DNA from 3 places in the Undibacterium sp. SXout20W genome. Region 2 is predicted to be linked to each of the others. Evidence: predicted binding sites of a transcription regulator. Region 2 holds the regulator's gene; each other region holds the start of a gene.
What was found. Region 2 encodes LexA, which represses DNA repair genes until DNA is damaged. Its sites were predicted from a motif close to ACTGTATNNNNATACAGT; they were not measured.
Positions count from the first base shown of each region.

Region 1: a site for LexA is predicted at 2,119-2,136, ahead of ruvA (Holliday junction branch migration protein RuvA). Genes of this name have one in related genera too.
Region 3: a site for LexA is predicted at 2,204-2,221, ahead of imuA (translesion DNA synthesis-associated protein ImuA). Genes of this name have one in related genera too.

Region 1 covers NZ_JBMPPH010000014.1:45,995-53,893, reverse strand. Annotated here, with positions in the region: gene ACO0K1_RS09585 (porin) at 1-239, shown strand, start outside; gene ruvB (Holliday junction branch migration DNA helicase RuvB) at 467-1,519, opposite strand; gene ruvA (Holliday junction branch migration protein RuvA) at 1,523-2,104, opposite strand; gene ruvC (crossover junction endodeoxyribonuclease RuvC) at 2,244-2,786, opposite strand; gene purH (bifunctional phosphoribosylaminoimidazolecarboxamide formyltransferase/IMP cyclohydrolase) at 2,981-4,546, opposite strand; gene ACO0K1_RS09560 (helix-turn-helix domain-containing protein) at 4,598-4,831, opposite strand; gene dusB (tRNA dihydrouridine synthase DusB) at 4,964-5,974, opposite strand; gene ACO0K1_RS09550 (histidine phosphatase family protein) at 6,441-7,109, opposite strand; gene dtd (D-aminoacyl-tRNA deacylase) at 7,140-7,604, opposite strand; gene tyrS (tyrosine--tRNA ligase) at 7,601-7,899, opposite strand, start outside.
Region 2 covers NZ_JBMPPH010000013.1:31,956-39,854, forward strand. Annotated here, with positions in the region: gene rplI (50S ribosomal protein L9) at 14-466, opposite strand; gene rpsR (30S ribosomal protein S18) at 493-777, opposite strand; gene priB (primosomal replication protein N) at 787-1,086, opposite strand; gene rpsF (30S ribosomal protein S6) at 1,119-1,487, opposite strand; gene lexA (transcriptional repressor LexA) at 1,831-2,487, shown strand; gene ACO0K1_RS09060 (ATP-dependent Clp protease proteolytic subunit) at 3,442-4,224, shown strand; gene lon (endopeptidase La) at 4,600-7,008, opposite strand; gene clpX (ATP-dependent Clp protease ATP-binding subunit ClpX) at 7,238-7,899, opposite strand, start outside.
Region 3 covers NZ_JBMPPH010000038.1:3,627-11,525, forward strand. Annotated here, with positions in the region: gene ACO0K1_RS15945 (Y-family DNA polymerase) at 1-1,402, opposite strand, end outside; gene imuA (translesion DNA synthesis-associated protein ImuA) at 1,412-2,182, opposite strand; gene ACO0K1_RS15955 (hypothetical protein) at 2,490-2,717, shown strand; gene ACO0K1_RS15960 (SGNH/GDSL hydrolase family protein) at 2,919-3,764, opposite strand; gene ACO0K1_RS15965 (alpha/beta hydrolase) at 3,821-4,711, opposite strand; gene ACO0K1_RS15970 (4'-phosphopantetheinyl transferase superfamily protein) at 5,185-5,817, opposite strand; gene ACO0K1_RS15975 (Pls/PosA family non-ribosomal peptide synthetase) at 5,835-7,899, opposite strand, start outside.

The DNA.
Region 1 (7,899 bases), on a different contig from region 2:
TGCCAGTGACACCAGCTGACGCAATTTTGGCAACAGCTGCACGTTTGACTGACAACGTTGCTAACGGTAACAGCACACAATACGCTATCGGTGCAACTCATGCATTGTCCAAGCGTACTAACCTGTACGGTTCTTTGTCTAAAGTATCTAACGACGCAAACGTTAATGGTGGCGGTCTGGCTGCTTCTAAAGGCGCAAGCGACTACTTGGCAAACTTCGGTATTCGTCATACATTCTAATCATTCGCAGGCGTAAGCCTGTTGATGTGAAGAACGAGAAAAAAGCACCTTCGGGTGCTTTTTTCTTGGGCAATCAATTCGCGAAGAGCCTGAAGCAGGGGAGAAATAAATTCGAAAAGCGAACGTAATTACCTGCCGAATTTACAAAGGACGGGCGCATATTCTTGGCTTATGCCTCTCTTATTCCTTGCTAATTTCGCGCTTCTTCCTCGCTTCTTTCGCGAATATTACAAGTTAGAAGTGTTATTCGGCGCACTGATGCCAAAATGCTCATAGGCCAATGTGGTTGCTATCCGCCCACGCGGCGTACGTTGCAGGTAGCCTTGTTGTATGAGGTACGGTTCGAGCACGTCCTCAATTGTGTCGCGCTCTTCGCCAATTGCCGCGGCGACGTTGTCCAGACCGACTGGGCCACCACCAAATTTGAATAAAATCGCTTCTAGCAGTTTTCTATCCATCAGATCAAAGCCTACTGTATCCACATCCAGCATTTTTAGTGCCGCATCAGCGATATCTTTGGTAATGTCGCCATTACCTTTGACCTCAGCGTAATCACGGACGCGCCGCAATAGGCGATTGGCGATACGCGGTGTTCCTCGCGCTCGATTGGCAATTTCGCGGGCGCCGTCTTCGTGGATGGGCGCGTTGAGTAATGAAGCGGAGCGGGTGACGATACGGGTTAATTGTTCTGGAGTGTAGAATTCGAGACGGGCCACGATACCAAAACGATCCCGTAGTGGATTAGTGAGCATACCAGCCCGCGTTGTCGCTCCTACTAGCGTGAATGGCTGCAAATCAAGTTTGACTGAGCGTGCAGCCGGGCCTTCGCCGATCATAATATCGATTTGATAGTCTTCAAGCGCCGGATATAAAATTTCTTCAACGACGGGTGACAGGCGATGAATTTCGTCAATAAATAAGACGTCGTTGGCTTCCAGATTGGTGAGCAGGGCGGCCAAATCGCCAGCACGTTCTAATACAGGGCCGGAAGTTTGGCGTAAATTAACCCCCATTTCGCGGGCAATAATATGTGCCAGCGTCGTTTTACCTAAACCTGGCGGTCCAAACAGTAAGGTGTGATCGAGTGCTTCTTTGCGTTGGCGTGCGGCGGTGATGAAAATTTCGAGCTGGGCGCGAATTTTTTCCTGGCCGACATATTCGTCAAGTTGCTTCGGGCGGAGGGCTCGCTCAATCGCTTCTTCATTAGAAGAGACTGGTGTTGCCGAAATGATTCGAGTCTCAGTTGGTTCAGAAAACAGATTATCGGTTTGTATGCTCATCGCTTAACCTTTGGAGAGCGCTTTTAAAGCCAATTTGATACCGTCTGAAACGCCAGTCCCAGCCGGTACGGATTTCATTGCAATCGTCGCTTCTTTATCGGAGTAACCAAGCGCTAACAAGGCATTTAAAATATCGCCGCTATGATCACCAGCGGCCACCGCAACACCGCCGCTAAAGAGATCTGCGCCTAATTTGCCCTTGAGCTCAAGCAGCAAGCGTTCTGCGGTTTTTTTACCGATACCTGGTACGCGCGTTAGTCTGCCTGCTTCTTGCAGGGTAATGGCTTGCGACAAGTCTGCTACCGACATACCAGACAGGATTGCCAGAGCGGTGCGTGAACCAACACCACTGATTTTGATTAATTGACGAAATGTCGAACGTTCTTCAGCGCTACCAAATCCGAACAAGACATGAGCATCTTCGCGGATCGCTAAATGTGTCAGCAGTGCGACTTTTTCACCGAGTGCCGGTAAATTGTAGAAAGTACTCATGGGAACATCAACCTCGTAGCCTACCCCTTGGCAATCAATGAGCAATTGAGGTGGATTTTTTTCTATCAGCGTGCCTGCGATGCGACCTATCATGAGACGGCTTTCGTACTGTATGAATAAACAGTGATAATAAACGATTCTGACTGACTTGACGAGGAGGATTGTAAGGCAATGGATGCGGCAACAAAGGTTCAAACGAAAAAATGATGCATTGTTATGACGCAACCCTCCATCAGCCTATTAGTCGCCCACCTTTGACCCGTAAACCTTTTTTCGCCAGTTCCGGTGCGATTGCACTTAACGTCGCTAATGCCTCGCCACTATGCGCATGGCAAATTGCTACGCCTAAGGCATCGGCCGCATCGGGGCTGGGTTTGCCGGATAGTTTTAGAAGACGTTGCACCATATCTTGTACTTGCTCTTTTTTTGCACGACCATGCCCCACGACGCCTTGTTTGACTTGCAGAGCGGTATATTCGGCCACTGCCAGATCTGCCGCCACCAATGCGCAAATTGCGGCACCGCGTGCCTGACCCAGGAGTAAAGTTGATTGCGGATTGACGTTAACAAAGACGATTTCTATCGCAGCGCAGTCGGGTTGGTAGGTATTGACTACTTCAGAAACACTGGCAAGGATGGTTTTAAGGCGCTGAGGTAAAGAGCCTTCTGTGGTTTTGATGGTGCCAGAGGCGACGTAGGTAAGTTGGTTACCTTGCTTTTGTATGACCCCGAAACCGGTGGTGCGTAAGCCGGGGTCTATGCCTAATATTCTCATTGGAAGTTATTTTTTCTGGGCGAGCTGGATGGGTGGGTGTAATTAGATCGGCTAATGATATCTGAATCCTATGTCGCTACGGCAAATCTTCATTCAAAGCACAAAAAAATGGCCTCCAGTTTGCGCCGGAGGCCATGTCTTTCAATTTATTTGAAGCCTATTTGAAGCTGATTTGAAGCTGATATGAAGCCTGATTAATGACGGAAATGACGTGTTCCTGTATAAACCATGACCACACCTCGCTCATCCGCTGCATCAATAACTTCCTGATCGCGCATGGAACCACCTGGGTGGATGACGCATGTTGCACCTGCATCGACGACGACGTCCAAACCATCACGGAACGGGAAGAAAGCGTCAGACGCGACGGCAGAACCAGTCAGGCTCAGACCCGCATTTTGTGCTTTGATCGAAGCGATACGGGCAGAATCAATGCGACTCATCTGACCCGCGCCAACACCAAGTGTCATGCCATTGCCGCAGAAGACAATCGCATTGGATTTGACGTATTTCGCAACGCGCCATGCAAACATCATGTCGGCCATTTGTTGTGGACTTGGTTGCAGTCTGGAAACGACGCGCAGCTCTTCTTGCAACACGTTCTTGGCATCCGGTGCCTGTACTAACAACCCACCACCAACACGTTTGACATCGTATTGATTGACAGCATTACCCAAAGCAATTTCCAGGAGACGAACGTTTTGTTTTGCCGCGAAAATCGCTTTTGCTTCAGCAGTGAATGACGGTGCAATCAACACTTCAACAAATTGCTTCGCCACGATTTCTGCTGCTTTGCCATCAAGTTCGCGGTTGAATGCGATGATGCCGCCGAACGCAGAAGTCGGATCTGTTTGCAGTGCTTTGGTGTAAGCCTCAAATGGTGTCAGGCCTAAGGCTACGCCACAAGGATTGGCATGTTTAACGATCACGCATGCAGATTCATTGAATGATTTAACGCATTCCCAGGCTGCGTCGGCATCCGCAATATTGTTGTAAGACAGTTCTTTGCCTTGTAATTGCTTGTAGTTCGCTAATGCACCATCAACCGTTTTCAGATCGCGATAAAACGCTGCGGATTGATGTGGGTTTTCACCGTAACGCATTTCTTGAACTTTATCGAAATGCAGATTCAATGTTTGTGGATACGCGCTACGTGTTGTATGTGCTTTATCTTCACCAAGGCTGGTCAGGTAGTTGGTGATCGCACCATCGTATTGCGCAGTGTGCGCGAAGACTTTTTTCGCCAAAGTAAATTTGGTATCGTAGCTGACAACGTTTTGATTCGACTTCATTTCCGCCAAGACGATCGCGTAATCGCTAGGATCGACGATGACAGTCACGTCTTTATGGTTTTTTGCTGAAGACCGCAACATCGTTGGGCCGCCGATATCGATATTTTCAATTGCATCTTCGAGCGAGCATTCTGCTTTTGCGACTGTTTGCTGGAACGGATACAAATTCACGACCACCATATCGATCGTTGGGATGCCATGTTTCTCTAAGGCGGCAACGTGCTCAGGAAAATCACGACGCGCCAGAATGCCGCCATGGACTTTCGGATGCAAGGTCTTGACGCGACCATCAAGCATTTCCGGAAAACCAGTGTAATCAGCGACTTCAGTCACGGGCAGGCCGTTGTCGGCTAGCAGTTTTGCAGTACCACCGGTGGAGAGTAGCTTGACACCGAGTGCCGACAACTCACGTGCAAATTCGAGCACACCGGTCTTGTCTGAGACGGATATGAGGGCTTGTTTGATCATGATGAGAATGAAAGAGTAAGGAAATCGGTGTCAGAAACTGACATAGTGTTTTTACAGTAAACCGTGATGCTGCAATTTTTTACGTAAAGTATTGCGGTTAATGCCTAACATGTCTGCGGCTTGTGATTGATTGCTATCGGCACGTGTCATGACCATTTCAAGCATCGGTTTTTCTACGGCTAATACAACCATGTCGTAAATATTGGAGGCGGGTTGTTCACCCAAGTCACGGAAATACTTTTCCAGGTTTTTGTGGACGGCGTCTTGAATGCTATCTTTGCTCATATTTTTTTGTCACTGTTTGGTTATGCCGGGCGGCGAAAAAGTCCATGTTCGGTGGACGATCAGGCTACGCTTTTATTACTGTGTGGCTTGGCTATCGCAGCGGTATTGCCAGGTGTTTGCCAGGTGTTTATCTTAAGCGGCCATTTTTTCTTGAAAGGGGCGGTATTGTAACCGTTCTCCAGCCATACGATCAAAAAAATGGCTGACGGCAGCTAATTGTTCATCACAATCGGTGAGCAAATTCATTTGTTGTCGGAATTCCTCACCATCAACTAAGTCTTGTACGTACCACCCTATGTGCTTTCGTGCCGTTCGTACACCAAGATAATCGCCATAAAAAGCATAATGTTCTTTTAAATGACTATCCATCAGATGTCTGACTTCACTAATCAATGGAGGTGGTAAGTGCTGACCTGTGCGTAAGTAATGCTCAATTTCTCGAAAAATCCACGGTCGGCCTTGTGCTGCGCGGCCTATCATTATGGCGTCCGCTCCGGTTACCTCTAAGACGTATTTGGCTTTTTCTGGCGTCGTGATATCGCCATTTGCAACGACAGGAATCGTCACGGATGCCTTGACGGCAGCGATCGTCTCGTATTCCGCGTCGCCTTTGTAACCATCGGCACGCGTACGTCCGTGCAAAGTCAACATCTGAATGCCTGCAGCTTGCGCCATGCGAGCGATATTTAAAGCATTTTTATTCGCTCTGTCCCATCCCGTCCGGAACTTCAACGTCACTGGCACATCAACTGCTTTAACTACGGCATCCAGAATTTGTCCTACCAGACTTTCGTGCTGCAATAACGCTGAACCACACCACGCGTTACAGACTTTTTTAACCGGACAGCCCATATTGATGTCGATGATTTGCGCACCTTTATCAACATTAAATTTGGCACAATCGGCCAGCATCACAGGATCTGCACCGGCGATCTGTACTGCCTTCGGTTCCATTTCACCTTCGTGATTGGTACGACGTGTTGATTTTTCGGTTTCCCATAACTTTGGATTTGAGGCTGCCATTTCAGAAACAGCGTAGCCTGCACCTAATTCTTTGCATAATTGCCGGAATGGCCTATCCGTTACTCCAGCCATAGGAGCAACAAAAATGTTGTTACGCAAGACGTAGGGACCGATTTGCACGATGAGGCTTAGGGGAAATTTGGAGAAGCGCTATTCTACCTGAAACCTGCCTAAATATTTGGCAAAATTATGTTGTTTTGTAGAAATATATGTTTCTATGAGCAGCGCATTTTCGATAGATTTTGACGGAAAATTCTAAACATCTTCAACTATGGGGGTAAATTGCTTGCTTCTGATGATATTTTGCGGGAATTTTTGTCAATACCTATTTGCTGATTTTTTTTTGCAACCAGACACTTTGTCGGAAGCATAAAATAATCGTCAAAATAAGCCATAACATTTCGGCAAAAAAGATACTTTGAAGATACTTTTGAGCTTGATGTTGAAGCCGTATTGATCGGATTTTCTCGTCAATTATCTGGTATTGCTGGTCAGTCATTGCAAAACCGAGCTGAATGGCTGCACGTGCCGCAGCCATATCAGTATCAGTTCTGGCAGATGTAATTTTACGTGAAGCCCACGTCAATTAATGCTTTTGGGGATTGCTTGACGCCGCATTAATTTCATCAATCGCAGCCGCATCCAGATGAGCGATGTCACCCCATGAAATTAGTTGTAATTGAGCCAGATCATAGCTAAAACGATTAATGCTGGCGTTATAGATAGTCACTTCTCGTGGCGCATCCAACGGCAAATTTTTAGCGGCGCGGTAAGCGCATTCCAATACCCCACCATGGGCGACGATGGCAATTTTTTTGCCTTCAAATTGTTTTGCGTAGTGGGTGATGTGCGTCATGATGCGCTGATGAAATTGACGGATCGTTTCACCTTTGTTTTCACCGGGTGGAAATTCTGCGTCAGGATCATGTGCTCGCCAGGCGGCGTGTTCGACCGGAAACAGGTGTGGCAAGTCACAATAAAGTTGTCCTTCAAAACCACCAAAACAACGCTCACGTAAACCTGCATCGAGGCGTGTGCTGAGACCCTGCAAGCGGGCAATTTCTCCCGCAGTTTGCACCGCTCTTTGCAAGTCGCTGGAAATAATTGCGTCTAATTTTTCATTTTGCAATGCATAGGCTAAGGCTTTCGCTTGTCGTGTGCCTTCCGCATTGAGTGGAATATCAAGATGACCTTGTAAGCGTTTGATGGCATTCCAGGCGGTTTCGCCGTGGCGGATTAAGAGTATTTCGGTCATTGTGTTCTGATTGTTAATTCTTATAGTTAATTACGGTGCGTTCTGGGATACGGGTCGTTTCGTTTCTAACCAAAACGTGACCGGACCATCATTGGTCAAGGAGACTTTCATATCAGCGCCAAATCGACCGCTTGCCACAACCGGATGCTGGCGCTGGGCTTGTCTTAGAAAATAGCCGAATAATTCTCTGGCGACATCGGGTGGTGCTGCAGGAGTGAATGATGGGCGGGTGCCGGAATTGGTATCTGCCGCGAGGGTAAATTGTGGTACCAGCAATAAACCGCCACCACTATCTTTTACGCTCAGATTCATCTTGCCAGCAGCGTCAGAAAACACGCGATAGCCAAGTAATTTGGTCAGTAAAGCATCGGCTTCTTTTTCTGTATCACCGCGCTCTGCACATACTAAAACCATCAAGCCAGCGTCAATCTCACCAATGGTTTCTCCATCGACAACGACACTGGCTTGGGATACACGTTGCAGTAAAGCGATCATGCTGCCAAGGTTACACGCGCAAATTTACGTTTGCCGACTTGCAGTACAAAGGTACCGGCATCAAGCTTTAAGCTTTTATCGCTGATGACATTGCCATCAACACGCACACCGCCTTGTTCTACCATGCGCAATGCTTCTGAGGTCGATGCACACAAATTAGCTTGCTTGAGTAATTGCGCAATTCCTACAGGTGCACCGTTCAGGCTGACTTCTGGAATATCGTCAGGGATACCGCCTTTGGAGCGATTCACAAAATCCGCCAGTGCGTCTTCACCTGCTTGTTTGCTATGGAAGC
Region 2 (7,899 bases):
AAAGAACAGCTTATTAAGCTTGCTCGCCAATTACGGCAACAGTAACGTTCACAACTACGTCTGTATGCAAAGCAACAGAAACAGAGTGATCGCCAACAGTTTTCAATGGACCTTGTGGCAAACGAACTTGCGATTTCTCAACAGCAACACCTTGCTTAGCCAACGCTTCAGCGATGTCGAAGTTAGTAACAGAGCCAAACAAACGACCATCAACACCCGCTTTTTGGGAAATTTGAACGGTAGAACCTTCCAGTTTTTCGCCTTGAGCTTGAGCCGCTGCCAATTTTGCTGCTGCTGCTTTTTCCAACTCTGCGCGCTTCGCTTCAAATTCAGCGATAGCCGTTGCAGTTGCACGGCGAGCCATGCGTTGTGGGATCAAGAAGTTACGAGCGTAACCGTCTTTTACTTTAACTACATCACCGAGGTTGCCGAGATTAACGACTTTATCCATCAGAATAACTTGCATATTTTTCTCCTAGTACTTGTCGTCAATTACGCTGTGTGCAGATCAGTGTAAGGCAACAACGCTAAATAACGTGCGCGCTTAATCGCTGTATCAACTTGACGTTGGTACAAAGCTTTAGTACCAGTCAAACGTGCTGGCATAATTTTGCCGTTTTCTTGCACGAAATCTTTCAATGTGTCGATATCTTTGTAATCAACTTTTTCTACATGTGCTGCTGTGAAGCGGCAGAATTTTTTGCGCTTGAACAAAGGATTTTGTTGTTGACGCTTTTGCTTCAATTTGCTTTTATCAAATTTTTTACCGAATGCCATGTCAGGCTCCTAATCTAGTAAATGTGTCCCGATTTCATTAATGTGAAACACGAGACTTTTGCTGTTGCGATTTTTGCGTGCTAAAAATCCAGTGAATTCCGTTTCAACATCCAATGGCAAGTCATTGAATTGTTTAGAAATAAGTCCAGCTGCCTGGGCATTAATTTCAAACTCGACGATTCGCTCAATGTTTGCTTCTCGCTGTTTTGCGCTATGCATCAGAATAGCTGCTGCAATAGGCACTCCAGCTGGCGTATACCGCAATGCTGATTTCTCAATAATGCGTGCCACAAGCTTGAATTGGTTCACTCTCTTCTTATACGACCTTTTTCAAATCAAAATTAAGCAGCTGGTGCTTCAACGCGTTGTGCTTTCGCTGCGTCTTCTTTTTGAACGGCTTTCATCATTGGTGATGGAGCTGTTTCAGCTTTTTTCATTTTGACTGTCAGGTGACGCAGAACGGCATCATTGAATTTGAATGCTGTTTCCAGCTCAAGCAATGTTTCTGCATCGCACTCGATGTTCATACAAACATAGTGTGCTTTAGCCAATTTTTGAATCATGTAAGCCAATTGACGACGGCCCCAGTCTTCAACGCGGTGAACCTGACCACCACGTGCAACAACGCTAGCTTTGTAACGTTCGATCATTGCAGGAACTTGCTCGCTTTGATCGGGATGTACAATAAATACGATTTCATAATGACGCATATATTCTCCTTGTGGACAATAAAAATAGCCTGCCTCGGCGTCAAGACGAGTGCAGGAAGAGGAAAGCCGATGATAATAACCCACTTTTTTAATTTATTCAATTATTTCAAGCACATAGATAGCAAATGCGCGCAAAGAAGGTGGCTTGATCAATTTTATACAACATTTTCTGATTAATACACCACATAGGCAACCTAGCGAAACCCAAAGAAACAGACCAGACACCAAGGATTACTTTTGTATAAACCCCAATTAAGTTAAAAATTTCCTTGCACATATTGCTGCACTGTATAAAAATACAGACTGTTTATACATACAGCGCTATCATGGCGCGGCACATCCCATGCTAAAGCTTACCGCCCGCCAGGAGCAGATCCTGAATCTCATCAAGGATGCCATCCAAAACACCGGCTTCCCCCCGACTCGCGCAGAAATCGCAACCGAACTTGGCTTTCGTTCAACCAATGCGGCAGAAGAACACTTGCAAGCACTCGCCAGAAAAGGCGTCATAGAAATTGCCGCAGGCACTTCACGCGGGATTCGCCTGTTAGAGTCAGAATTATCGAACCACATCACTGGAACATCATTCAACCTATCTCACCCAGCCATCACACAATTTAGCCTGCCACTCGTCGGACGCGTGGCCGCAGGCTCACCAATTCTGGCGAGCGAGCACATCGAAGCAAGTTACCAGGTAGATCCGGCCTTATTTTCAGCGAGGCCAGATTTTTTACTCAAGGTACGCGGCATGTCGATGCGTGATGCAGGCATTCTTGATGGCGATCTATTGGCAGTCAAGAAAACCGACAGCGCCCGTAATGGCCAAATTATCGTCGCCAGACTGGGCGACGATGTCACCGTAAAACGATACAAAAAAACCGGCAACCAGATCGAATTGATCCCGGAAAATCCCGATTATTCCACCATTAAAATCAGCGATCAGGAAGCAGATTTTTCATTGGAAGGTCTGGCAGTCGGCTTGATGCGAAACTGGGTTTAAGCCACCATCAATTAAGTTGAATTAAATCGGAAGTGTCCGTACAAAAATCATTCGATTGAATATTGGATGTAGCAGTACGGCACTGCAATAGTGATGATAATTTGAAGACCTGTCGACTGCGCTCACTACTCAGACGGCGCAAGCTACCAAAAAATCTAACCGGCTTAAAATGCCGAGCACCCCTAGCCTAATCTGGCGGCATTAAGAAACCAAGCCAACGATGCTTTTTACATTTACTGGCACGGTTTTGAAAAATGTAGACAGTACCATGTCAGGATTTCCGTCGTTTTAAATACTCTACGTTACGACATTGGATAAACTCAATTAACAAGACCACCTAACCAACAGTCGAATAAAAGTTAATTTAGCCATAGCCATAGCCATTTGCCATCCCGTCGCAAATACAGTGACTCCCAGATATACAGTGACAACACTGAAAACCCATACAAAATTCATCACTTCCGTCTGGCTTTCTCGCCACTTTGAATATAAAAATACTTTTTGTTTTGAGTCAAATATCTGAAAAATACCTTTTATCGCTGTCCTGCTACTAATTTGCAATAACGGTAACTGAATAGTCATCGGGTTCAGCGATCGTTGAGAGTTCAATGCAAAAAAACTTATTAATTTTTTGTATTTTTTAAGTTTTAACTTTCGTTATATCTCTCGCTTAGATGGTGCTATTATATGTCTTTTGTTGTAAATATAACAATTTTATGCATGAATAAATTTTAAAGTTATTTTGTCATTTCCACGCTACCACCAAATGGAAAGTAACTTTCACCCCAATAAACTGCTTTCATATATCTAAATTAGAAAGAGACTAAAATGCGAAAAATCGTTCCATTTGTTGTGCTCCTACTGCTATTGTGGCAATCAAATCCAGCGTTCTGCGAACATAAATTCCAGCCAAACGTTCTACGCGAGAAAAATGGTCTCAATTGGAACGCAATCATGTCAGATCAAGAGACTGGTCAGCTTAGTTTGATAGGTCAAATTTCCCCTAATACTGGTGATCTTTTAAGAGCTAGTGTTGAACCAAACCTGATGGCAAAAGATTTAATGATTGATTCTATGGGAGGCGACGCTGACGCAAGTTTCGCTATATCCAAAATGATGAAAAAAAGAAACTTAAATATTATCGTCGATGGTAGATGCCTCTCTGCTTGCGCCCAAATTTTATTTGTGTCTGCAAAGAAAAAAACTGTTCTAAAAGATTCGATTATCGGTGTTCACGAGCCATTTATTTATTATCAAGAGGCAGGTCAAAGAAAGGCAGTTGCCTACCAAGATGCAGAAATCGTCGTCACTGCAGCGAAGGACACACAGGCACTAGATGGGATTAAAAAAATGAAAGAGAATTTCCAAGACTTATACAAGGAAGCTGGTGTATCTGAAAATATGTATGCACCTTATTCACACTATTTATCAAATAGAAAAAAGATTTTTGGTGCCGATTTTTTGAATTTCAACGTCTTTTCACCAAGTTGTCCTGCTATTCGTATGTGGGCTTTAAATAAGCGCCAATTGATAGAATTCGGTGTAAAGGACATTGGCGATTTTTGGTACCCAAATACTCCACATGAACAAGAGCAAATAGTTGCTAAATTTAAGCTTCCAAAGGGATCAATATTTTTTGGAGAAGCAGATTCTCTCGAAAATCTGTGTAAAGAAAGCTCAAGTAATGCACTACTTAGGAAATTTTACGATGTAGTTGCGATTGCTCGAAGGTTCTAAAAAGTAAAGCTTATTTTTATGTGTTCAACGCCGAGAGTCGGGAGCGTGTTAAAAATTCTGCGTAGGTTTGGTAGTCTTATTTCGATAGTTGTCAGTTGCCGACATACAGATGAGCTCCGCTTTGAATAGTGAAAAACATATAGCTTGAAGCCTCTGCCGATTACCCCACCCTTTAGATTTGCCCCGCAAAAAAAGAACAACACATTCTAGCCATTCATCAACTCGGCCAATAAATTTCCACCAAGATAATATTTATAACGGCAACTCGCAATGGGCTCAAAATAAAGCCCGAGCTTGAAAACGAGTTCTAAAAATAAAAATGCCCGAAAATTAATCGGGCATTTTTAAGACTTCAAAAAGATTTCTTATTACTGCTTAATGTTTCACTACAGTTAAATCTTTTGTCGCATCTACTGCGGTAGCTGCAGCGACTTCTGCTTCGATTTCAGGCAAGGGCTCAGGTTGACGCTCCAGCGCAATTTCCAGCACTTTATCGATCCAACGTACTGGCACAATCTCCAGTTTGTTTTTGACGTTATCAGGTATCTCTGCCAGATCTTTTGCATTCTCTTCTGGAATCAAGACCGTTTTGATGCCACCGCGATGTGCAGCCAGCAGCTTCTCTTTGAGGCCACCGATTGGCAGCACTTCGCCACGCAAGGTAATCTCACCCGTCATTGCCACATCTGCGCGAACTGGAATGCCCGTAAACACGGACACCAATGCAGTGGTCATCGCAATACCAGCCGATGGTCCATCTTTTGGCGTTGCCCCTTCAGGGACGTGAATGTGGATATCACTTTTCTCGAAAACATCCGCCTTGATACCAAGTCGTTTAGCACGGCTACGAACCACGGTACGAGCTGCCTCGATCGATTCCTTCATCACATCGCCTAGTGTACCAGTGCGTATCACGCCACCCTTGCCTGGCATCGCTACGGCTTCAATCGTCAACAAATCGCCGCCAACTTCAGTCCAGGCCAGTCCAACCACTTGCCCGATTTGGTTGTCTTTGACTGCCACACCAAAATCGTAACGACGAACACCCAGGTATTTGTCGAGATTTTTTGAAGTAATCGTCGCTTTTTTCTCATTTTTCTTGAGCAAAAGCATTTTCACGACTTTGCGGCAAATCTTAGAAATTTCGCGTTCCAATGAGCGCACGCCAGCTTCGCGAGTGTAGTAACGAATGATGTCGCGAATCGCACTTTCTGCGACGCTGATTTCCGCTTCCTGCAAACCATTATTTTTGATTTGCTTTTGCAACAAATAACGTTGCGCGATGCTGGTCTTTTCGTCCTCCGTGTACCCTGACAAGCGTATCACTTCCATACGATCCAGCAAAGCTGCCGGAATATTGTAGGAATTCGAGGTTGCCACAAACATCACATCAGACAAGTCAAAATCAACTTCGATATAGTGATCAGAGAACGTATGATTTTGCTCGGGATCTAACACTTCCAGCAAAGCCGACGATGGATCGCCGCGGAAATCAGCACCCATCTTATCGACTTCATCAAGCAAGAATAATGGATTACGCACCCCGACTTTTGCCAGGCTTTGCAAAATTTTTCCCGGCATAGAACCGATATAGGTACGGCGATGACCGCGAATCTCCGCCTCATCTCGCACGCCGCCGAGTGCCATACGAACGAACTTGCGATTCGTTGCACGTGCAATCGATTGACCCAGCGAAGTTTTACCCACACCTGGAGGACCAACGAGACACAAGATTGGCGCTTTCAGTTTATCAACGCGTTGCTGAACAGCGAGATATTCCAAAATGCGTTCTTTCACCTTATCGAGACCGTAATGTTCATCCTCAAGTACTTTCTCGGCATTGGCAAGGTCATTATTGACCTTGGATTTTTTCTTCCAAGGCAAGCCAACGATGGTGTCGATGTAGTTACGCACTACGGTCGCTTCAGCGGACATTGGCGACATCATTTTCAGCTTCTTAAGCTCGTTTAAAGCCTTATCACGCGCTTCTTTAGGCATTTTAGCGGCGATGATCTTTTTCTCAAGCTCATCAATATCTGCACCTTCTTCGCCCTCGCCCAATTCTTTCTGAATCGCTTTGACTTGCTCGTTCAGATAGTATTCGCGCTGTGATTTTTCCATCTGGCGCTTAACGCGACCACGGATACGCTTCTCAACTTGCAGAATATCCAACTCACCCTCAAGCTGTCCGAGCAAATGTTCAAGGCGTTTGGCAACACTGAAAATTTCCAAAATAACCTGCTTTTGCTCCAACTTAAGCGGCAAATGAGCAGCAATCGTGTCCGCCAAACGGCCAGCATCATCGATACCAGACAAGGATGCCAAAATCTCAGGAGGAATTTTTTTATTTAACTTAACGTATTGATCAAATTGTTGAACAATCGCTCGGCGCATTGCCTCTACTTCAGAATCATCTTCCTCAACCGCTGCAACCGGCGTCAGATCAGCAGTGAAATGTGATTCGGAGTCATAAATTTTGTGGATACGGGCGCGTTGTGCGCCTTCCACCAATACTTTGACCGTACCATCCGGCAACTTCAGCATTTGCAAAATATTGGCAACACAGCCTATTTCGTAAATATCATCAGCCGACGGCTCATCTTTTGCCGCTGCTTTTTGCGCAGCAAGCATAATACTTTTACCTTGATCCATCGCTGCCTCCAAAGCCTTAATCGACTTTGGACGTCCTACAAACAGCGGAATAACCATATGGGGGAATACAACCACATCTCGCAACGGCAGCAGAGGCAGTTGGATTTGCTCGGGATTCAGAGTAGTCGTCATGGCGCACCTTTCGTAAATACTAGTTGTTAATGTTGGCGCACAAGGGCAAAACACAAGCCCATCACTTAAAAAACAATAAAAAAAGCCACGCAGAGTGAAACTCCGGGTAGCTTTGCGATTGAAGCTAAGATTTATTTGAACTTATTCTACTGCGAATCAAAATAAATCGCACAATAACCATAAAAAAAAGGGGAAATAATCCCCTTTTTAGCAAAAAACCTAATGCCAATTAATGTTGCGCGCCAGATACCTTAGGCTGATCCTGATAAATCAACAACGGCTTCGCACCGTTGGTAATCGTACCTTCATCAATAACAACCTTCTCGACGTTTTGATGACTAGGCAAATCGTACATGACATCGAGAAGCGCATGCTCAAGAATCGAACGCAAACCGCGCGCGCCAGTCTTACGTGCAATCGCTTTCTTAGCAATCGCCTGCAAAGCCGCCGGACGGATTTCCAATTCAGTACCTTCCATCTCGAGCAACTTGGCGTATTGCTTGATTAAGGCATTTTTTGGCTCAACCAAAATCTGGATCAAAGCCGCCTCGTCCAATTCGTTCAAAGTGGCAATCACTGGCAAACGACCTACCAATTCTGGAATCAGACCAAATTTGATCAAATCTTGCGGCTCAGCATCTTGCATGACCTGACTTGCACTCTTCTCAGTCTGACTCTTCACACTAGCAGAGAAACCAATACTGCTGCGCTCAGAACGGTCAGAAATAATCTTCGCCAAGCCATCAAACGCACCGCCACAGATAAACATGATGTTGGTCGTATCAATCTGTATAAAATCTTGATTTGGGTGCTTACGACCACCTTGTGGTGGCACAGATGCCATTGTGCCCTCCACCAGCTTAAGCAAGGCCTGCTGCACGCCTTCACCAG
Region 3 (7,899 bases), on a different contig from region 2:
GTCTGCGTACCTCCAGTGCGATTGCTTTTGCCAGCAACCATGTTGGCCTTAGTAGTGATGGCAGTGATGGCAATGATGGCAATGAGGTGGGTGCTGATGTTGGTATAGAATTCTTACCCGATGCAGAATGATTTTCCATTACCGATATCCATTGATTAGCGATCTCGGGTCTATGATCCTCTTTGCTGCCTGGCCGCAAAACATGGCTTGCTCCCAGACGTGCTACAAGTAAGGTAAGCAGGTGTTGATGATTGGCTGGATTGACGACGGTTTCCGGGAATAAGGAATCACTTGGCACTTCCAATGCAACGGTTTGTGGTGCGCTCAGCATCAATGTAATGACGGATGCAGGCAAACTGAGATTACCTAATTTTTCTTTGAACAGAGGTAGTAAATGTGTCTCTTGCCAACTAGCTACCGCCATGTGTATGTCTAAAATAGTGGCAGGAACGGCCAAACGACCACGTTCGTGCTGTAATTCAAGACGAATATGTTTGACAGCCAATTTCTGCGCATTGAGCCATCCTAGTAACTGGCACAATAAACTACGACTATAAGTGAATAAAGCATCCGTGCTATCTAATCTGTCTGGCAACTCAAGTTTGGCATGAAATTCAGGCTCCGCTAGTACCCATAGTTGCGCTGAAGATCGTAAAGAGTAAACCTGATCCATCTCCGTTATTAAGTCTTTGCCACAACGACGCTGCAAACCAGACCTTGGAAGCTTGCGTAAATCGGCTAGTTGATGGCACGCCAGTCCTTGTAGAAAATCTTGCCAGTCTGCGCTACTGTTCAATAGTGTGACCGGTAATCGATCAAGTGCAGCAAATAGATGTGATGTGCGTAAACAAAATTGTCCCTGTCGTTGCTGAAGCGCTGCATTTCTAGCGAATAGCCACGCCGCTTTCGCTGTAGGGGCGCTGCCAGTTGTCAGGCTGTAACCGAGCATATTCACTGTCGCGCGTACTTGTTGGCGTAAAGCAGATAAACCACCAAAGAGGCGGATGCTGGCACCGATATCGAGCAAAATGGAAGCATCTTCGGCTATGCTGACTTGCGGCGTATAGCGAAGCAGAGCGAGTGCAACTGCAGATAAAGCGGCGGACTCTCTAATGCTATCTTGCATAAAAATCTGCACTTCAGGTATCAGCATTTGTACGCCTCCACGGCGCATACCGAAACGAACGCCCGCTTGCAGCGCGACAGCAGACATAGCGATCACACGGTTTTGCTTTAAAACGACGACAGCGGATGCACTTTCAGCTTGTTGCCAGTGAGGCACAAACACTTCCATCTCAAGGGATGGTAAATGAACGGCAATCCACATCGACTCTCTTGTCTGAGATAGTGACATTGATTTTTGTGAATCTTGAACTGGTCGTGGTTGAGGCTTGCTTGACATGGCACAGCCTTAAATGATGTTGATCTTTTTTTGTTGAATTATCGTAGGTAATTCGTATCGATTACTACTCTGATGGTAGATATCTTCGGCAAATAGCGGCACTGTTTCAACACGACGGGTTGAAAGGTAAGGGTGGTCGTTGATATATAAAAATAAAGGTGTTTCACTGGCCGCACCGCGCCGTTTCAGAATATCGATTTGTAGGCCTGACGCTTTGGGGGTTAAGGCAATACGTAAAATAGCTGGCGAGGGGGATTGTGCTGCATTTAATGGTCGTATAACAAAAAATAAGGTTTGGGATTTTTGTGCCATTAAATGTAGTCGTCTTAATACCTCTGTTTTGATTTGCGTTTGCCAGAGGAGTAATGCGCCACAGCTGCCATTTTTTAGAATTTGTTCTGCGGACCATAACTGATCACTATGTTTCTTGCCAGCGATCCACAATAGAGAAAGTGGCTCGGATGCATCGCCTTGATAGGCGCATGCATAAGGAATATGTGGCGGTGCCAGTAAAGCAATCGGGCGCTTACCCAGATGTTTTAGTGACGGTAATAATAATTTGAATTCTGCAATGCCGGCTTCTGCAATCAAAATTTCTATTAGTTGTCCCAACGGCCAGCCACCACCAGGCAATTCCCGGTTTAAAGCGATAAATCCACTATTTACGGTAGTCCCCTGATCGCGTGCTAATTGCGATGCGCGCCAAACGTCGGGATGGTGATTTTCGATCCCGGGTTGAGCAAGAGAGTGACGATAGGATAAGGGGGACTGAGACAACATAGTAATGAATACTGAATAAATACTGAATGAATATACAGTATATTACTTGGCTATCCAAACTTCAAAAAGATTTTTTTAGAAAAGTGAAAAAACCCTTAAAACCTAATGCCAGTAAGCTTCTTGGTGTTTTTTAATGATTTTTTTGAGTGTCTACGTTAAACAACATTAAACAATTTACTGATTGCATATACAGTATTTTGTGTTACAGTTCATTTCATGGACAAACGTTGATCTGAGTGAAGATTAGAAGTTCTCAATGATGTCCTTACTGATATTTTTGCATTATCAACTGAGACGGAGATTTATCATGGCACACCTGGAACAAACATTTGACACACGGTTTAGTTTGCAATTTGCACCAACTTCTTTTTTGATGCGCTTAGGTCGCCGTGAGATTTTTGTTTGCCGCGATTTCAGACAACGCGCTTACCATGTCAACCCTGTGCTTGATTGCTCCACAGGTGTTCAGGCAGGGCATCTGGAGGTGCTATTTTGCAAAAAGTGGTTGATTATTTTGTCTAAAGCAAACTGGTAATTTTTATCAAGTTGCTTAATTAAGTTGCGTAATTAAGTTGCTTGCTTAGATCACGTACACATTCAGCATGTATGAATTATCTGAGCATCGCAGCGACAGGCTACAAAGTTCAGTGGCTCCCGCCAGATAAAAAGTTATCTGGCGTAAAAGAGCTCAGTCATGGAGTCGATACGCTTTATCATCAGCGCAATCAATGCCAACTTAATGCTGATTTTGAGAACGCTTTTTGCGGTCACTGGTCATAAATGGTAACAATTTATCACGCCAGACCTGGTAACCGTTCTCATTAGGATGTAAGCCATCTTGTACAAAATAGTTTGCTATCTGTTTTCCGCTGACATCAATAAATGCGGGATATAAATCAAGATAAGAAACGCTTCCTGAAAATTCAGTGCTTATGATTAATGCTGCAAGACGTTGATTGACAGGCTTGACGACGTTCGCATTTTTTACAGGATCATTGGTTGGCAGGATTGATTCAAGAATGATGTGTGCATGAGGTTTGAGTTTATGTACGGTGCGCACAACGGTGCTGACACCCTCATAGATGCTATCCGTAACCGGATATTCGGGAGCCCATGAATTATTGATTCCCAACATGATAATAATGTAGTCGGGGTTTAATTCGGGGCTATCCAGTTCACCAAGTCCACCATCTTTTTTAGGCTGTATGCGATAAAGAATGTGCTCGGTGCGATCTCCGGAAATGCCGAAATTTTGTGCGGTATTTTCAGGTGGAGTGCCAATGAAGCTTTCGTCCCAAATTCTCTTGCCATGCCATTGGCTTTGAACCCAGAGATCTTCGCCCATCATCCAGAAATCCGTAATGGAATCCCCCAAAAAGAGTAATTTCACTTTCGATAACGCAGGCTTGTCCAAGAGAAGTTGCTCAATCTGAATCTGACGTTGCTGCCAGTATTCCACGCGTGCGATTGGCTTAGATGACTGAAATGCCCCATTATTACCAGCCATTAAAGACAAAGAAACCGATAGCGATAATATTGCAATGATCACTTTTGCACTTTTATGCGGCGTATTTTTACGCATATGAAGTTCCTTTTACTTTATAGTTAGAGCTCGCAAAGAAGTAGAGCAGCACTCAATCAATTCACAAGCTGTCCGCTGGCAATGAATTTCAGTGGCAGCTCAAGCCGGATAGACCAATCTGATTCATCATGTTTTGCTCCCTCAAAAACACGGCTTATAAAGTGCTTATCGTCGTAGCCTTTTTCTCGCACAATCAGGTCAACAAATGGCTGTGGTACCGCATATAAAGAATCCAGTGTTGCCGTGCCACGATCCATGTAAATACGGTGATGTGCAGGATCTGGTAAATGCAATTGCAAGTAATTAAAAAAAGCCAAAGGAACCGATGCGTTGGCTTCAAAAGTGCCCGGCCAATGCGTTGACAGACATGCGGCACCGCCAAACACTTCCGGATATTCGCTGATAGCGTAAATAGAAATCAGCCCCCCCATACTTGACCCCATGATCATCGTATGGTCACGATCAGGCAAGGTGGAAAACTGGCGATCAATGGCAGGCTTGAGTTCTTCCACTAGAAAACGCAAATAGTTATCCGCGCGCGCTTTTCCTTGGAGGCCTTTTTCAATCAGACGACCGCGAGTTGGCTCCGCAATCCATTGCAGCGCTTTTTCAGGAAAATATTCACTGTGACGCAAAGGCGCGATATTCCAAACCCCTACAATAATGGTGTCCGGCAATTGACCGCTATTGACGAGTTTAGTCACCGCCTGATCGACATGCCATGCTTTTTTATTCCAGGTTGTAGAGGCGTCATAGAGCATTTGCCCGTCATGCATATACAGCACGTTATAGCGCTTTTTGGGATTGTAATTTGCCGGCAACCAGACATCGATATTGCGCGGATCTACATACTTGGATGGAAACAGCGGCAGGCGCTCAATCCTACCTGATTGCACAGACGGCATTGTCGATGCAATGGGTGCACTATCAATGTTCTGCGCGCTCATAGACATCGAACTAAACATTAGAATAAGAAATGAAACAAATTTGAGCATTTTTATCATAGTGTCTTGAATAGTGGATAAGTGAGTTTATTTTTGTGAGCGAAAGATACGGCGTCACAGGCATATTAACCATGAGTGGTTAAACATAATTCCATTGCAATCTATTAATCTACCAGACTAAAGATTCGATTTGGTAGCCGCGCACCATAAGAGTTCAAATTTGATTAGGATGGGTAAATTTCTGATTGCTAACGAGCCATCAAACGTTTTTTTGCATTGACGAATACCTGACTTAATAATGATCGTAAGTTATAGAATAAATGTTATTTTAAATGCAACGCTGAACTCGCAGAGTTAGATGACAGTGATGTATCGTTGAAACAAACTGGGCAAACCAAAGTGATGATTGAATTTAACCCTAACTAGCCGAAGTAAATCCCCAATGTAGCTGCGCAGAAAATAACGGTTACCGAGGCTTATTGCGTTTTCAAATTCTCAGAAGATGTTACTCGCAATGCGAGGCTGGCGATATATTGGACTGGCACACTCACTGCATATAACTGGATGTCGGAGAACCTATTGATAAACAAAGGTATTTTTTGATGTTCGTATTCTGTCAGCGCAAGCCCCGCACATTTAAATTTTGCTTCGAGTTGCGTCCACGAGTGCGCGAATTTCGTTGCCTGCAAATGTAGAGGCGTTTGCTGAAGTTCAGACGTTTTTTGTTCACCTAAATAGAGTGTAGCGATATCTTCCCAGCCTGTTTGCGGGGCGTTTGACATGATATCAATACCTATCGGTCCGATACAGCTAATTGCGGCGACAGCAATTTCAGCCTCATAGCTAGTAGAAACGTATAACTCGTTGGCACCCAATGAGACGAACAAACCTTCGCCAACCACGCTTGTGATACGCAATTGATCAGCAGGGCAGGGCAGCGCCGCGAGCAAAAATTCTGTGATTGCCAAACGCACATGCTGTCTGACTGCATCGCGTGGCATGTTTTTGGGAATTTTGTGATGGATAACGACAATTTTATTTTCTGCAAAGCTCCCCAGTGCAGCTTGTGACTGGAGAGGCCATAAAAATGCAGAAAGAGCGTTTTCCATAGACGATAAATAACAAATTAAGTGCCAGTCATCGCGGCCGGGCATCCACGCCAACTCGAATTGGCAGGAATAAATTCACCTTTCATCACTAAGGTTAATGATCCCAAGCTAGCGCCATTGCCAACTTCTGCGCCATACAATACTGAGCTACGTGGCCCCATATAAACGCGTTCACCAATAATCACGTGATCAACCTTCATCACGCGGTCTTCAAATAAATGCGTTTGAGGGCAGGCCAGGGCATTAATTTCTGTGTAATCCCCAATGCTGACGCAATCAAATTCCGTAATGTCAGTTGTGTCTAGATAAACCCCTTTTCCTATTTTGCATCCAAGGAGTTTAAAGGCGATCGGTAGCCATGGCGTGCCGCGCAAATAGCGCATGAAATTAGGAATCGCTATGCCTTCATACATATTGGTAATACCTTCTGAAAGCCAGACGAATGGCGTCCACATTGGGACGCTGGCTTTCTTGTAGCGGTAAATTAACAGCCATTTAAGCACGAGTACAAAGCCAAAACTACCGACACCATAAAACAAGCCAGCAACAAGCAAATAAAAAAAGACTTCCAGCCAACGATCATCGCCTGCCAGTGGCATTAAATTCAAGACCACGGTATAGCCAACGGCAATCACAATTGCATGCGGTGAAATGATCCTAAACGCTTCTACCAGTCCTCGCCCAATTCGTCTGAGAATCGACGGCTTAAATGTCAAATTTTCTGGAAAGCCCTTGGTTTCTTCACGCGCAGGCAAATGGATGGCTGGAGAACCCAGCCAGGTATCGCCTGCATGTATCAGTGCGTTTGCAGGTGCGCAGCTATGGACGCCAATCAGGACATTTTCTGGCAATACGGTGCCATCTGGAATGTATGCGCCATTCCCTACAAAACTGCGTCGGGAAATCACTGTCGGCTGCATTTGCATCCAGCCCGCATCGATTTCTTCATCGCCCAACAAAACAGCATCAGCAATAAACGTTTCATCCCCTAACGTCAACATATCGGGAACCACGCCCAATGCCGTTGATATCTCTGCCCCTTTGCCAACTTTGGCACCAAGCATACGATACCAAACCGGTGCATAGACCGTCGCATAAATCCCGTGCAAGACGTGCAAACTTGATTCCTGAATTTGATTTACTAACCATTTCTGGCAATAAGTATTGCCATGCACCTTGTATATACCGGGTTTTAATCTAGGTAAAATGAACCAACGAATTCCTGCAGAAAGCAACGCTGTGCATATAATTAAGATGGCAGTCGCAGGAAACGCAAGAATAAAATATTTACTCAATTGAAATGGTATTGAACTACTTTGCAGCCAAGGAAATGTATCTACGTTATCAAACCAGTCAATGATGACAAAGCTTGGGAACACAGGAACGAAAAATAGTGAACCAATGAGGAGCGCACCAGCGACAAAAAATAAGAACTCACCAATGGAACGTGCGTTTGATAAATGAGGTCGCGGCGGTAATACAGAGTGATCAAAAGCTGAAAAGTCTTTAGCAGGCGACCCTTTCCACACCCGATTGGCAGGAATTACATTGCCATCCGCCAAAGCCGATTGACCATCCAGATGGGCACCAGCTTCCAAAATTACATTTCCTTCCAACACGGAATAAGAACCGGCATAAGCATTCTCTCTCATGCAAATTGTGCCGAGAATAAGCTCACCGTGTTGAACTCGCGCATTTTCGAGATTGACTGCGCTACCAATGCTGACGCCATCCGCCAAATCGATTAAATCTGGCGCGCGCAATGTGATAGAGCCGATCGTGACATCGTTTCCGACTTTCCCTCCTAACGCACGTAACCACAAAGGATACAATGACGACCCGCTCAACATATAGGTCGGCGCCGCTTCAATTAAACGGTCAGCCAACCACCAACGGAAGTAAGCGATTCCCCATAAAGGATAACGTCCTGCTTTCAATCGACCCACAATAAGCCATTTACCGGCGATGGCTATGCCAAACTCTGCCAACGTCAACAGCAAAAAGGTAGCAACGGAAAGTAAAATAGCTTTGGTATTTGAATCGTCAGGATCACCTGTTAAAAAATGATAGGTAAAAAATGGT